One region of the Plantactinospora siamensis genome, then DNA from elsewhere that is predicted to be linked to it. Evidence: riboswitches for the same ligand, from Rfam matches in the RefSeq annotation. Region 1 holds a riboswitch; the other holds the start of a gene.

Region 1 (7,580 bases):
CCGACCCGGGCCAGGATGGCCGCGGCCAGCGGCTCGGGCGCCTCGTCGGGAATCCAGTGCGACACGCCGGGCAGCTCCACCAGGCGGTAGTCACCGGTGACGTACCCGGCACAGGCCATCGCCGCGGTCCGGCCGATCGCCACGTCGCCGTCGCTCCAGACGTACGTGCTGGGCACCGGCACCGGCCCGGTGCCGGCGAAGTCCCGCGTCGACATGGCCCGGTACCAGTTGAGCGCCGCGGTCAGCGCCGCCCGGTCGCGCATCGGGCGTGCGTACGTCTCCACCCGGTCCCGGCCGACCCCGGCGAGCATCCGCCGCAGCGCCGCGGCGTCCAGCGCCAGCAGCACGCTCTCGGCCTTGCCGGGCCGGCGGAACAGCGAGATGTACGACGAGCGGACCTTCTGCCCGGGGTCGGTGCTCAACGCCCGGACCATGGCGCCCGGGTGCGGCACCGAGACCGCGGTGAGGGTGCGGACCCGGTCCGGGTGCCGGGCGGCCACCTGCCAGGCCACCAGCGCGCCCCAGTCGTGCCCGACCAGGTGCGCGGTCGGCAGGTCGAGCCCGTCGAGGACCGCCACGATGTCGGCCACCAGCTCGACCGACGCGTACGCCTCGACCGCCTCGGGCCGGGCGCCCGGCGAGTAGCCGCGCTGGTCGAGGGCGTACGTGCGCAGCCCGGCGGCGTGCAGCCGGGGCGCCACCCCGGACCACTCGGCGCTGTGCTGCGGGAAGCCGTGCAGCAGCAGCACCGGTTCGCCGCCGGCCGGGCCGCCCGCGTACACGTCGAAGGTGAGACCGCGGGCGTCGAGCCGGAGGTCCGGCGGTTCGGGGCGCACGCTGCGGAGCGTACCGAGCACCGCTGGGGCCCGCACGGGGCGATTACCGGCGTCCTTCCTTTTCGGCCAGGTCAGCGGGTGCTAGCGTTGGCGAGACAAGTTCACATCCGACAGGGGAGCGCACAGCGCTGAGAGTGCGGGCCGACGCCCGCAGACCCTCGAACCTGATCTGGGTAATGCCAGCGCAGGGAGTTCGGTCGACCTCCAGCCGCGCCGCGGTCCGGGCCAGCCCGGGCGCGGCGTGCGTCTTGCCTGGTTCCGACGAACTGGGAGGCACACCATGAGCACATCCGCCGACCCGCGCCCGGGCTGGCGCACGGTGGACATCGTCGTGGCCGCGGTGCTCGGGGTCGCGTTCGGCGTCGTCTTCTGGGCCTGGGGCCTGCTCTGGAACGGGCCGGCCGACGCCATCCCGCTGCCCGGCCGGGCCCTGCTGTACGGCGTCTGGCTGGTGCCCGCGGTGCTCGGGGCGCTGGTGATCCGCAAGCCCGGAGCGGCGTTCTTCACGCTCACCGTGGCGGCCCTGGTCTCGGTGGCGCTCGGCTCCAGCTGGGGCTGGACCCTGGTGGTGCAGGGACCGCTCGAGGCGGCCGCCGGCGAGTTGGCCTTCGCGCTGTTCGGCTACCGGGTCTACCGGCTGCCCGTGGCGCTGCTCTCGGCCGCGCTGGCCGGGTTCGCCGCCGCGCTCTACGACGTCTTCGTCTGGTACCCGGACACCGCCTGGGGCAGCTTCCGGATCCCGTACCTGGCGCTCACCGTGCTCAGCTCCGTCGTGGTGGCCGGCTTCGGCAGCGTGGCGCTGACCCGCGCGCTGGCCGACACCGGGGTGCTGGACCGGTTCCCGGCCGGCCGCGAGCGGGCCGCGATCTGAGTGGCCGGACCGGGCGTCCCCGCCGCGGTCGAGCTGCGCGGCTTCGGCTGGCGGCACGCCGGCCGGCGGGCCTGGGCGGTACGCGGTGTCGACCTGCGGGTCGAGGCCGGCGAGCGGGTCCTGCTGCTCGGCGAGTCGGGGGCCGGCAAGAGCACCCTGCTGGCCGCGCTCGCCGGCCTGCTGGCCGCCGACTCGGGCGAGCAGGAGGGGACGGTACGCGTCGACGGCCGCGACCCGGCCGCCGCCCGGGACCGGGTGGGCATCGTCTTCCAGGATCCGCAGTCCCAGCTCGTCCTCGGCCGGGCCGGCGACGACGTGGCGTTCGGGCTGGAGAACCGCGGCGTGCCGGCGGCCGAGATCTGGCCCCGGGTGACCGAGGCGCTGCGCCGGGTCGGCTTCCCGTACGGCCCCGACCGGCCGACCTCGGCCCTGTCCGGCGGGGAGCAGCAGCGGCTGGCGCTGGCCGGCGCGCTGGCCACCCGGCCCCGGCTGCTGCTGCTCGACGAGCCGACCGCCAACCTCGATCCGGCCGGCGCGGCCCTGGTCCGCGAGGCCGTCGCCGCGGCGCACCGTGGCGACACCGCGCTGATCCTCGTCGAGCACCGGGTGGCCGAGGCGCTTCCGCTGGTCGACCGGGTGGTGGTGCTGTCGGCCGGCGGCGGCGTCCGGGCCGACGGTCCGCCCGACGCGGTCTTCGAGGCGTACGGGCCGGAGCTGGCCGCGGCCGGGGTGTGGGTGCCGGGACACCGCGTGCCGGACCGCCGGTCCCGGCGACCGGCCGGCGCGCCGCTGCTGCGCGCCGAGCGGCTGGCGCTGCCGGGCCGGCTCGCGCCGGTGGACCTCACCGTCCGGGCCGGCGAGGCGCTCGCGGTGCTCGGCCCGAACGGCGCCGGCAAGTCCACTCTCGCGCTGCTGCTCGGCGGGCTGCTCCGCCCCGGCGCCGGCCGGGTGGTGGCCGCACCGGCCCTGACCGGCGAGCCCGGCGCGGCACTCCGCGCCGGTGGCGCCGCACCGGCGGCCGGCGCCCTCGGCGCGACGGGCGCGACTCGGCCGGGGCGCCGAGGGCGGTCCGGCGGCGGCGCCTCCCCGCACCGCTGGCGCGCGCCGGTGCTCGCCGCCCGCATCGGCTCGGTGTTCCAGAACCCGGAGCACCAGTTCGTCACCCGGACGGTGGCCGACGAGCTGGCCCTCGGCCCGCGCCGCACCGGCAGGACCGGCGAGCAGGTTCGGATTGTCGTGGCCGAGCTGCTGGAACGGCTACGCCTGGACCGGTTGGCCGGCGCCAACCCGTACACGCTCTCCGGCGGCGAGGCGCGGCGGCTGAGCGTGGCGACGGCGCTGGCCACCGCGCCCGCCCTGCTGGTCTGCGACGAGCCGACCTTCGGCCAGGACCGGCGCACCTGGCTGGAGCTGGTGGACCTGCTCGCCGGACTGCGCGACGAGGGGCACGGCATCGTGGCGGTGACCCACGACCGGGACTTCGTCGCGGCGCTGGCGGACCGGTGCCTGCCGCTCGCCCCGGGCGGCGCCTCGGACCCCGACCCGCCCGCCGACGCCGACGCCGACCCGCCCGCCGACGCCGACCCGCCCGCCGACGCCGGCCCGCCTGCGGACCCCGACTCGGCCGCCAGCATCCGGACCTCGACGTCGGCCGGCACGGAGACTCAGGCCGCGACCCGCCGCCCGTCCCTCGGCGCCGGGACCCCGGCCGCATCCGGCCCGTGCAGCACGGAGACCCCGGCCTCCGCCGGAACGGGTACCTCGGCGTCCGCGGGCGCGGAGGCCTCCGCCGCGACCGGCCGCCCGTCCGATGCGGTCAAGGGCGGGGTGCGGCGATGATCGGGGTCCCGACGGCGGGCGCGGCCCCGACGGCGCCGCTGGCCCGCCGGAACCCGGTGGCCAAGCTGGCGGCCGCCCTGCTCTTCTCGGCGGTCCTGGTGGCCAGCCTCGATCCGCTGACGCCCGCGCTGGCCATCGCGGTCGAGCTGGCCGTGGCACCGGCCTTCGGACTCCGGTACGCCGACCTGGCCCGCCGGGGCTGGCCGCTGCTGGCCAGCGTGGCCGGACTGACCCTCACGCTGGTGCTGTTCGCGGCCGACCGCTCCGGCGTCCTGCTGGCCCGGCTCGGCCCGGTCGAGCTGACCAGCGGGGTGCTGCTGACCGCGCTCGGTCTGGGGCTCCGGCTGGTCGCGGTGGCCCTGCCCGGGGTTCTGGTGTTCGCCAGCACCGACCCCACCGATCTGGCCGACGCGCTGATCCAGAACGCCAAGGCGCCGGCCCGGTTCGCGATCGGCACCCTCGCCGCATTCCGGCTGGTGCCGCTGCTCGGGGCCGAGTGGCAGATGATCAGCATGGCGCGCCGGGCCCGCGGGGTGGACGCCGGGCGCAACCCGGTGGCCCGGGTACGGCTGTTCGGCTCCACGGCGTTCGCCCTGCTGGTCGGCGCCATCCGCCGGGGCACCCGGCTGGCCACCGCGATGGACGCCCGCGGCTTCGACGGCCGCACGCCCCGCACGGTCGCCCGGCCGCAACGCTTCGGCCCGGCCGACGGTCTGCTGGTGGCCGGCGCCGCCGCGCTGGCCGGCGCCGCGCTCGCGGTGAGCGTGCTCGCCGGCACCTTCCGCCCGCTGCTCGGATAGCCGCAGGGAAGGGTCCCCTGTTGACCCACTGGCCCCGCCGGCAGCTGGGCCCTGCCGGCAGCTGGGCCCTGCCGGCAGGCGGGCCCCGCCGGCGGCGCGGCTCGGGTTCCGGCGCCGGCTCAACCGTCGCCGAACGTCGCGTGCATCTCCCAGACGAGGATCTCGGCCGGTTCGGTGGCCACCACCCGCTGGCCGCCGGCGGCGGTGATCCGGGCCGCGTCACCGACCGCCAGCTCGCCGGTGCCCTCCAGCATGACCGCGCCGACCGGCACGTACAGGTGCAGGAACGGCGCGTCCGGCAGGGTGACCTCGTCCCCGGGCGGGAGCCGGGCGGCGTGCAGGGTGGCGTACCGGTTCCGGATCCGGATCGCCGCCTCGCCGTCGTGCCGGTCCATCCCGGACGCCACCGGCACCAGGCCGCCGAGCAGCAGCTCGGCGGAGATCTCGAGCTGCTCGTACCCGGGGTCGACGTCGGGTTCGTCGGGCAGCACCCACATCTGGACGAACCGGACCGGGTCCGCGTGCGGCTCGGCGCCGGAGACCCGCCAGGCGTCGTTCTTCTCCGAGTGCAGGATCCCGGTGCCGGCACTCATCCGCTGAGCCAGCCCGGGGTAGATCACGCCGGCGTGCCCGGTGGAATCCTGGTGTACGAGCGAGCCGCGCAGCACCCAGGTGACGATCTCCATGTCCTGGTGCGGGTGGGTCTCGAAGCCGGTGCCCGGCAGCACCACGTCGTCGTTGTTCACCAGCAGCAGGCCGTGGTGGGTGTTGCCCGGGTCGTAGTGCCGGGAAAACGAGAACGAGTGCCGGGAGTCCAACCAGGACAGTCGGGTGGCGAAGCGCTCGTCGGCGCGGCGCACCGCCACCGACGGGGACAGCGCCATCGCACCGGTCATTGCGTGCCTCCCGGTCGGGCGCGGCCCGGCGCCGCACCGGGCACAGCGCGCCCCGGCGCCGCACCGGGCACGCCGCGCCCCGGCGCCGTCACGGCGCGCCTCCCGGGGTGCCGGCGGACGGGCTCCAGGCCAGCGCCGGCTCGCCCCCGGCCAGCTCGGCGATCTCCCCGACCGGCGCGGTCGCGACGTGGTTGAGCTGCGCGCAGTGCTGCTCGGCGATCTCCGCGCAGATCTCGGCCACCTGCTCGCAGAGCGGGTTGCCCAGATCGGCCGCCGTCAACGCCATGATCATCTTGTACCGGAGATCCAGCATGGCTCCCCCGTCCCGGATCGGTCCCCGCCACCGATCGTAGGAAGCGGGCCGGGCCGGCGGGCTGGATCGGCGACCTTGCACCGAACGCGCCCTTGCGCCGGAACCGTCCCGATCGGGGCGGGGATCGGGACGGTTCCGGGCCGGCCCTCCTGTTCCGGGGCCGCGCCGGACCGGGTCTGCCGCCGCCGGGACTTGGCCCGGCGCCGCCGAAACGGGTCCGACGCCGCCGGAACGGGTCTGGCGCCACCGGATCGGGTCCGACGCCGCCGGATCGGGTCTGGCGCCACCGGATCGGGTCTACCGCCGCCGGAACGGGTCCGGCGCCGCCGGATCAGCTGCGCCGGAAGGCGTACCGGCGACCGGGCCCGGCCGGACGGCCCGGACCCACGCCGTGGCCCTTGCCGCCGCGGGGCTGCGGTCCGGTCCGCGGCGCCGCGGGCGTGGCCGGCGGGTCCGCGTCCGGGTCGGCCCCGGGACCGCTCCCGCCGTCGTGCGCCGGCTCCGGCAGCGGTACGTCGACCGGGTCGATCGGGGTGACCGCCTCCCGCGCCGCGGTGGTCAGGTCCAGGTCGAGCCGGTCCGGCGGTTGACTGGTGGCAGGCATGCGCGCCTCCTTGACGGGTGGGCCGCGCTCGCGAAGAACGATCGCGGCACGTGGCTGGGGACCACCCGGGCGGCGCGCACCGACCGAACTGGTCGGAGGATGTTTCTGGGACGCCCGGGTCATCGGCCCGCGCCGCGACGAGAGGTCGCGGGGGCCGGACTGAGAGGTGGGCGTCAGATGCGCATGGCTCAGACGGTAGCCGGCCGATGCAAAGGGCGCACCCAATTAACCGCCGGGTGTTAGAAGGGGGCCCTTCCTCTACAAAAAGCGATAAGAAGGGGCCCTTCCTACACGGGCGCCACCGGGTTCGGGAGGGCGCCACCGAATCGGCGGTCCCGCTGCGCGTACAGCTCGCAGGCGTACCACAGGTGCCGCCGGTCGAAGTCGGGCCACAGCGTGTCCAGCACGACCAGTTCGGCGTACGCCGACTGCCACAGCAGGAAGTTCGACAGCCGCTGCTCCCCCGAGGGGCGCAGGAACAGGTCGACCTCGGGCACCTCGGGGTGGTAAAGGTAGCGGGCGATGGTCTTCTCGGTGATCCGGTCCGGGCTCATCCGCCCGGCGGCCACCTCGCGAGCGATCGCGGCCGTGGCGTCGGCGATCTCGGCCTGCCCGCCGTAGTTGACGCAGAACTGGAGGGTCAGCGTCGAGTTGTGCCGGGACATCTCCTCGGCCGTCTGAAGCTCGCCGATCACGCTCTTCCACAGCCGCCCGGCGCGGCCGGACCAGACCACCCGGACGCCGAGCTCGACCAGCTGATCCCGCCGGCGCCGGATCACGTCCCGGTTGAAGCCCATGAGGAACCGCACCTCCTCGGGCGACCGCCGCCAGTTCTCGGTGGAGAAGGCGTACGCCGAGAGGTAGGGGATGCCCAGCTCGATCGCGCCCTCGATGGTGTCGAAGAGCGAGAACTCGCCCGCCTCGTGGCCCTTGGTGCGGGGCAGGCCGCGCTCCTTGGCCCACCGGCCGTTGCCGTCCATCACCACGGCCACGTGCCGGGGCAGCGCCGCCGCCGGCAGCGCCGGCGGACGGGCGCCGGACGGGTGCGGCGTGGGCGGCACCGGCTCACGGCGGTCGCCCCGGGTCATGGCTCGGATCACGTCGTCGTCCCCCTGCTTCGCTGCCCGTCGGCCGGTCGCTCCGGCCGTCCACCCGGCCCACCCCGGTCCACCAGCGGCAGCGAGCGTAACCCCCGCTCCAGGTGCCACTGCAGGTGCGCCGCCACCAGGCCGCTGCACTCCCGCCGTACGCCCGGCTCGGCCGCGTCGGCGATCCGCCAGTTGCCGGTGGTGAGCGCGGACATCAGGTCGATGGTGGCCGGCGCCGGGTGGGCCGCGCCGGGCGGCCGGCAGTCCCGGCAGACGGACCCGCCGGCGGGCACCGAGAACGCGCCGTGCCGGCCCGGCGTGCCGCACACGGCG
Region 2 (7,580 bases), on a different contig from region 1:
GCCATCAGCCGGGTGCCCAGGTCGTACAGCTCGCGGTCGGTGCGGCCCTTGACCCGCAGCTGGATCACCGGCGCGCCCGCCTCGACCGCCCGGGTCGCGACGCCGAGCGCGTCCCGGCCGGCGCGGGCGTCGGTGAGCACGTGCAGCCGGCCCAGCGGCGGACTCATGCCGGCCGCTCGGGCGTCGCGCGGCGGACCACGGCGGGCAGGCTGACCACGGCCGTCAGCGCGGCCGCCACGACGAGGCTCACCAGCGACGCCGACCAGCCGTTGGCCGGGTCGATGCCGAGATCCGCCTGCCACCGTCCCCACCAGGCCGTCCACCCGGCCGCGGCGCCGGCCAGCGCCGAGGGCAGGGTGAGCTGGTAGGCCACGAATCCGGCGGCCCACGGCACCAGCAGCACCGGCCGGGCGCGGGCTCGGTCGGAAGTGTCCCAGGCGCCGCGGGGCACGAGGAAGTACCGGACCACGAAGACGCCGACCAGCGGCACGAAGGTGGCGCCGATGAGGAACAGGAACGGCTCGTACGAGAGCACGTCCAGGGTGAACGCCAGCAGCGTGGCCAGCGCGCCGACCAGCGCCGCGAGGATCCGCCGGTCCAGCCGGGCGGCGATGTTCTGCGCGGACAGGGCCGTCGAGTAGATGTTCGCGAACGCCTCGTCGAGCTCGACGACCACGAGCACGCCCACGGCCACCGCGCCGAGCGGCACGGCCAGCAGCGCGCCGATCACGTCCAGCCCGGCCGCCCGGTACGCGGACAGCGCCAGCACGCCGAGGGCGAAGAAGGCCACGGTGGCCAGGCCGTACCCGACGGTGGCGCCGGTGAAGGCGGTGCGCGGGCCGCGGGCGTGCCGGGTGTAGTCGGCCACCAGCGGGAACCAGGACACCGGCAGCGCCACGACGATGTCGGCCGCGGTCCAGAACGAGGTGGCGCCGCCGGACCCGGCCGGCGCGATCGGATGGGTGAGCACGTCGACGAACAGGTAGGCGGTGCAGGCCAGCGCGGCCCAGACGGCGTACCGGGCGAGCACCCGCACGGCGCCGAGCGGGCGCAGCGCCATGAGCGTGGCCGCCACGCCCGCGGCCAGCACGAAGGGCCAGCGCGGCAGGTGCAGCGCCCGCGCGGCGGCCTCGGCGATGACCCAGATCTCGAAGGTGGCCCAGCCGACGCACTGGACCAGGTTGAGCGCCGTCGGCAGGTAGGAGACCCGGCGGCCGAGCAGGCCGCGCAGCAGGACCATCATCGGTACGCCCTCGCGGGCCCCGGCCGCGGCGCCGAGGCCGAGCAGCACCGAGCCGATGGCCGCGCCCACCACGATGGCGGCCATGCTGACCCAGAGCGGTCGCCCGGGCAGCACCACGAATGAGGCCGCCACCGGCAGCAGCAGGCTGATGCCCAGGTTGCCCCAGAAGCCGAGGACGTCGCGCAGGCCGAACGGCCGCGGCGCCGGCTCGGTCAGGGTGAGCGGGGCGTCGCCGTCACGCGCGGTCGGCGCCGCGTCGCGGCCCACGGACGAAACAGGGGTGGCCATCGCATGCTCCCTACGCCGGCATTACCCGGACAGGTTCCAGCGGTCGGCGGCAGGTTCGTCCGCCCTCTCAGCCCGGTCATCCCCGAGCTCCCGTGAGCCTGCTGGCGAACCGGCAGGCTCTGATGGCGGCAACTCTACGCCACCCGGCCGCCGCTGTCCGACGCCGCCGCCCGCCGACGCCGCTCGCCGGCGCCGTCGCTCTGGGGCGGCGCCGCCGGCGGCCGGTCGGGGGCGCGTCAGGCGCGGCGCAGCACCCGCAGCGAGCCGTGCACGGCCAGCTGCGCGAAGTCGCCGGACCCGAGGGCGGTCCGTACCACGTGCCAGGGCGCCTGGCCGCCGTCGGCCGGGTCCGGGAAGACGTCGTGGACCAACAGCAGACCACCGGGTACGAGGTGCCGGGCGAACGCGTGAAAGTCGTGCTGGGCCACGTCCTCGGTGTGGTTGCCGTCGAGGAACAGCAGCCGCAGCGGCGCCGACCACCAGCGGGCCACCAGCTGGGTCGGGGCCACGACCGGGCTCACCACGTCGGCCAGGTGGTCGTCGAGGACCCGCCGGAAGGCGGGCAGGGTGTCGAGCCGGCCGGTCCGGGGGTCGACCAATGCACGGTCGTGATAGTCCCAGCCCGGTTGGTTCTCCTCGGAACCGTGGTGATGGTCGACGGTCACCAGGCAGGCGCCGACCGAGCGGGCCGCGTCGGCGAGGATCAGCGTCGACTTGCCGCAGTACGTGCCGATCTCCAGCCAGGTGCCCGCGGCCGCCTCCCGGGCGGCCGCGTGCAGGGCCTCCCCCTCGTCCGCCGGCATGAACCCGGGCACCGCGGCCACCAGCCGGGCCAGCTCCGGGTTCACGGCGCCACCCCCTGCCCGGCGAGGTCGTACCGGGGCTCGGCGTCGGGCGGGCAGCCGCAGCCGGCCACCGGGGTCCGCGCGGCCCGGGCCATCGCACCGGCGTCGGCGAACACGGCCGCGCCCGGTGAGGTGCGTGACAGCGCGTCGGCGGCGAGCAGCACCGCGGCCGCCGTCCAGGTTGGACGCTCGTCCGGCCAGGCGACCCGGTCGTCCACCACGTACCCCATCTGGTAGCCGCCGTCCGGGTCGCGCAGCCGCTGCACGTCCCGGAACAGCCGGTGTGCCCGCGGATCGCCCACGGCGTCGAGCGCCAGCACCAGCTCGCAGGTCTCCGCGACGGTCACCCAGGGCCGGTCGGCCACGCACCGCACCCCCCAGGCCGGCCAGACGAAGGTGTCCCAGCCGTCGGCCAGGCGTTGCCGGGCCGCGCCGCCGCGGCAGGCGCCGCCGAGCACCGGGTAGTACCAGTCCATCGACCAGCGGGACCGGTCGGCGAACCGGCCCGGATGGTGGCGTACGGCGTGCGCGAGCCGGGCGGCCGCGGCATGCCAGGGTCGCGGGTCCGCGCCCACCGTGCCGGCGATGAGGCTGGCGCTGTGCACCGACTGCACCGCGCTGGCGCTGCCGGTGAGCAGCGCGAAGTCCTCGGTCTGGCCGCGGCGGTTGACCGCCCAGGCCAGCTCGCCGGTCGGCCGCTGGGCGGCCAGCACGAACTCCGTGAGCCGCCGGACGGTCGGCCACATCGCGTCGAGGAAGCCGCGGTCGCGGGTCACGAGGTAGTGGTGCCACACCCCCACGGCCAGGTAGGCGCACTGGTTGGTGTCGGCCGCCGGGTCCTCCACCACGTCGCCGCGCACCAGCATCGGCCAGGACCCGTCCGGCCGCTGGGTACGGGCGCTGTACGCGTACGCCCGCTCCGCCTCGGCCCGCAGCCCGCTCGCGGACAGCGCCATGGCCGACTCCACGTGGTCCCACGGGTCGAGCGGCCCGTCGGCGGTGCTGGGGATGCCGCCGTCCGGGCGTTGCTGCGCGGCGATGAAGCCGGCCGTGGCGCGCAACTGCGGCCCGCTCAGCGCGGCCGGCCTGTCCGGCGCGGCCCGTCCGTGCGGCGCGGTCCGCCCGTCCGGATCAGGCATCGGCCGGCTTGCGGACGTAGAGCACCAGGCTCTTGCCGAGCGCCGGGTTGAGGGCACGCTCGGTCCACCGGGTGGTCCGCGGCGCCCGCATCAGGTCCCAGACCAGCAGTCGGTGGTAGGCCCGCACGGGCGCCACGTCCCGGTCCACGCCCACCGCGCACTTGAGCCACCAGTACGGCGAGTGCAGCGCGTGCGCGTGGTGGTGACGGCCGGCGGCCCGCAGCCCCGCCCCGCCCAGCCGGTCGGTCAGCTCCGCTCGGCGGTAGATGCGCACGTGCCCACCCTCGTTGGCGTGGTAGGCGTCGGACAGCAGCCAGCACACCCGCTCCGGCCACCAGCGCGGCACCGTCACCGCGGCCAGCCCGCCCGGGCGCAGCACCCGGGCGATCTCCCCGATGGCCGCGGTGTCCGCCACGATGTGCTCCAGCACCTCGGCCGCGATCACCCGGTCGAAGCTGGCGTCCGGAAACGGCATGCGCCGCGCGTCACCCTGCACGGTCGTGGCCCGGGCCAACGGTCCGGCCGGGCCCACCCGACCCGCCTCGCCGGTCTCGGCCATCGCCCCGAACATCCCGCCGACCGCGCGCAGGTCGTCGGCGTTGGTGTCGAAGGCGGTGACGTGGGCGCCCCGCCGGTACGCCTCGAAGGCGTGCCGGCCGGCGCCGCAGCCCACGTCGAGCAGCCGCTGGCCGGGCCGGACGTCCAGCCGGCGGTAGTCGACGGTGATCATGCGGCCGCCGGGCAGCCGGAATCGGCGTCGACCGGGGCGGGTCCGGCGGCGGTCGGGACCGGCCCGGTGGCGGGCGCCGGGCTCGGGACGGCGGGCGCCGCTGCGACGGGGTGGCCGGCGATTTCGGCGTACAGCTCGGCCGTGGCCCGGGCGACCGCCGGCCAGCCGTAGCCGGCCAGCACCCGGCGCCGGCCCTCGGCGCCGAGGTCGGCGCAGGCCCGGGGGTCGGCCAGCAGCTCGGCCAGCGCCGCCGCCAGCGCCTCGGCGTCGCCGGGCGGCACGAGCGTCCCGCACCGGCGGTCGCCGCCGAGCAGCTCGGGCAGGGCGCCCACATTGGACGCCACCACCGGTGTCGCGCAGGCCAGGGCCTCCACGGCCGGCAGCGAGAACCCCTCGTACCGGGACGGGACCGCCAGCGCCTGGGCGGAGCCGAGCAGCTCGGCCAGCTCGGTGTCCGGCAGGCCGCTGACGAACCGGACCCGACCGGCCAGGTCCGCCCGCTGGACGGCCCGGGCCGTGGCCGGGCTCGCCGTGCCCACCACGACCAGCTCGCGCAGCACGGTGGGCGGCACCCGGCGGACCGCGTCGATCAGCACGTCCATCCCCTTCATCGGGGCGTCCGAGCTGGCCACCGTGACGACCCGGCCGGCGGTCCTGGCCGACGCCGGCCGGAAGGTGTCGGTGTCCACGCCCACCGGCACGACCCGGATGCGCTCGGCCGGCACCCCGAAATCGGCCGCGATGTCCGCGGCGGCGCGCTGGGAGACGGTCAGCACGTGCGGGCTACGCCGGGCCACCCGGCGCTGCATGGCCACGAAGCCGTACCAGCGGCGTACCCCCGGACGTTTCGCCCGGGTGGCTGCGGCCAGCGCGGCGCGGCGGTCCGCGGTGATCGGGTGGTGGATGGTGGTGAGGACCGGCAGCCCTCGGTCGGCGATGCGCAGGATGCCCGGCGCCAGGGTCTGGTTGTCGTGCAGCAGGTCGAAGTCGCCGGCCCGGTCGGCCAGCAGCCGGGACAGTCGCATGCCGAAGGTGCGCGGCTCGGGGAAGCCGCCCGAGCACATCGTCAGGTATTCCAGAACGTCGATCCGGTCGCGGAACTCGCGCAGCGCCGGCCGCCGGAACGGGTCCTCGGGACGGTAGAGGTCCAGGCTGGGCACCCGGGTCAGCCGGACGCCGGGATCGAGCCGCGGATACGGCGGGCCGGAGAACACCTCGACGTCGTGGCCCAACGCCACCAGTTCGCGGGACAGGTTGCGCACGTACACGCCCTGGCCGCCGCAGTGTTGCTTGCTCCGGTAGGAAGCCAGCGCGATCCTCACCAGACTCCCATCGCCGTCGGCACCGATGACCTTGCAGGGGCTGGGTCGAGCCTAGAACACCCGATCATGTTTCGCCGCTGTGCCCGCTGAGCGGTTGGCCACTTGGCAACGACGGCGAGCGTCCCGCGCCTCCCCCGGTCGGGAGGTACGCGGGACGCCCGGTGGATGCTGCTACTGGCGGGTCACGTCCGACTGCTTGACATGGCAGTACGCGTCGTCCCAGCCGTCCCTGAGGTACGTCGGCTCGCTGCCCTTCGGCGCACCCTGGTACTCGGCGCAGACGTGCGTGCTGCCGCCGTTGATGAGGGTGATGCCGTGCATCGTCGCCTGGTCACCCCAGTTGACGTTGATGCCCACCACATACTTGGCGCTGTCCAGGATCACGTTGTCCACGGTCACCTGCCGCTTGTACGACTTCGAGCAGTTGCCGCACGCCCGGTACAGCTTGCCGAGGGTCTTGGCGTAGAAGCCGGAGATGTGCACCGTGCCGGCGCCGTTGTGCTGGAAGACCTTGTCCGAGGCCGACCTGGCCCCGCCGCCGATGACGTATGAGTCGCCGCTGGTCGCCAGGAACGTCGCGGCGTCCTCGCCGACGTCCTCCCACCACACGTTCTGGATGGTGCACCGGCCGGTGCAGTGCACACCGTCACCGGCGGGCGAGCCGATGATGACGTTCTTCAGCGTCGCGCCGTCCGCCAGCTCGAACATCGGCGGTTGGCTCTCGCTCTGGCTTCCGCTGCCGATGCAGCAGTACCGCTTCATGCCGCCGTCCAGCGTCCCGCTGACCTTGATGGTGCTGGAGACGCCGACGTCGCCCGACTTGGTGGGCCAGGTGGGGACGGTGGCCGCGGACGCGGCCTGCGGCACGGCGAGCATGGCGGCCAGCACCGTCAGGGCCGCGCCGATCGCCGAGAGCAGCCGGGCTGGTCGCCTGGGCCGGTTCTGCATCGTTGCCTCTCTCTCTGCCCGCCGGTACGGGGGCGCCGGCGGACACGTGGGCGATGGTTGTTTGGAAAGCGCTTTCTCAGCGCGCAAGCAGACTACGTCCGAGAACGATGTACGTCAATATTTCAATCAGCCTTCAAAGAGGTGGCCGGCGAATTCATCGGGGCTGTCCTGGTCAGGTAAGCGCTTGCTTGGTCGCCGCAGCGCCCAGCGCCGGCTCGGCGGGCCGGCCCGCCGATCAACCCGGGTGAGAGCATGCGGCGCCGCTGGCGGACCTGATGCTCATCCCCCGCTCGGTCGATCCCCTTCGGCCCCGCTCGCGACGTAGACCGTGTTGGCGCTCTGGCCGCCGGTCAGCGGGTTGGGAAACGTCACGACGGGGGCCCGGACGGCCCGGAACACCTCGCTGAGGGTGGCCGTGAACCCATCGTCGGGCGGGTCGTCCGACCAGAGCGCGAACACGCCGCCCGGCCGCAGCCGGGCGGCGAGCCGGCGCAGGCCCGCGGGAGTGTAGAAGGCCGCATGGCTCGGATGCAGAACGTGCCGCGGGCTGTGGTCGATGTCGACCAGGACGGCGTCGAACCGGCGGCCCGGCGAGTCCGGATCGAGGCCGGCCGGGTCGGTTGCCAGCGCGAAGAAGTCCCCGCGGACCAGCCGGGCGCGGGGATCGCCGGTGAGCCGGCCGGCCAGCGGCAACAGGCCCCGCCGGTGCCAGGAGATCACCTCGTCGAGCGCCTCGATCACGGTCAGCGTCCGTACCCGCGGGTCGTCCAGCACGGCCGCGGCGGTGTGCCCGAGGCCGAGGCCGCCGACGACGACGTCCAGGTCGGCGCCGGGCAGTTCGGCCAGGCCCAGCCGGCCGAGCTCCTCCTCGGCCACGGTGAACAGGCTGGACATGAGGTAGTCGTCGTCCAGCTTCACCTCGTAGACGTCGACGTTGAGCGCCGGGTCCAGCCGCCGCCGCAGGCTGATGGCGCCCATCGGCGTCTCCCGCCAGTCGAGCTCCTCGAAGCGCCGTCCCATCGTGCCTCCCGGCTTCCTGCGGTCACGCGTCCGCCAGCGTGACAT

The links. Region 1 has a riboswitch for thiamine pyrophosphate ahead of ACFFHU_RS10105 (ECF transporter S component). Riboswitches for the same ligand answer to the same signal wherever they lie in the genome.
Region 2: linked by a shared signal. The riboswitch ahead of ACFFHU_RS27220 (purine-cytosine permease family protein) and the one ahead of ACFFHU_RS10105 (ECF transporter S component) in region 1 are both predicted to bind thiamine pyrophosphate.

Annotation. Positions count from the first base shown of each region.
Region 1 covers NZ_JBHLUE010000006.1:53,944-61,523, reverse strand. The annotation lists gene ACFFHU_RS10110 (alpha/beta fold hydrolase) at 1-836, opposite strand, end outside; TPP riboswitch at 939-1,045, shown strand; gene ACFFHU_RS10105 (ECF transporter S component) at 1,117-1,707, shown strand; partial or broken gene ACFFHU_RS10100 (ABC transporter ATP-binding protein) at 1,708-3,210, shown strand; gene ACFFHU_RS10095 (energy-coupling factor transporter transmembrane component T family protein) at 3,543-4,346, shown strand; gene ACFFHU_RS10090 (pirin family protein) at 4,466-5,242, opposite strand; gene ACFFHU_RS10085 (thioredoxin reductase) at 5,331-5,555, opposite strand; gene ACFFHU_RS10080 (hypothetical protein) at 5,887-6,159, opposite strand; gene ACFFHU_RS10075 (isoprenyl transferase) at 6,447-7,247, opposite strand; gene recO (DNA repair protein RecO) at 7,256-7,580, opposite strand, start outside.
Region 2 covers NZ_JBHLUE010000026.1:409,841-417,420, reverse strand. The annotation lists gene thiE (thiamine phosphate synthase) at 1-167, opposite strand, end outside; gene ACFFHU_RS27220 (purine-cytosine permease family protein) at 164-1,531, opposite strand; TPP riboswitch at 1,525-1,634, opposite strand; gene ACFFHU_RS27215 (class I SAM-dependent methyltransferase) at 1,768-2,379, opposite strand; gene ACFFHU_RS27210 (prenyltransferase) at 2,376-3,515, opposite strand; gene ACFFHU_RS27205 (class I SAM-dependent methyltransferase) at 3,508-4,245, opposite strand; gene ACFFHU_RS27200 (glycosyltransferase family 4 protein) at 4,242-5,567, opposite strand; gene ACFFHU_RS27195 (pectate lyase) at 5,739-6,515, opposite strand; gene ACFFHU_RS27190 (polyamine aminopropyltransferase) at 6,795-7,535, opposite strand.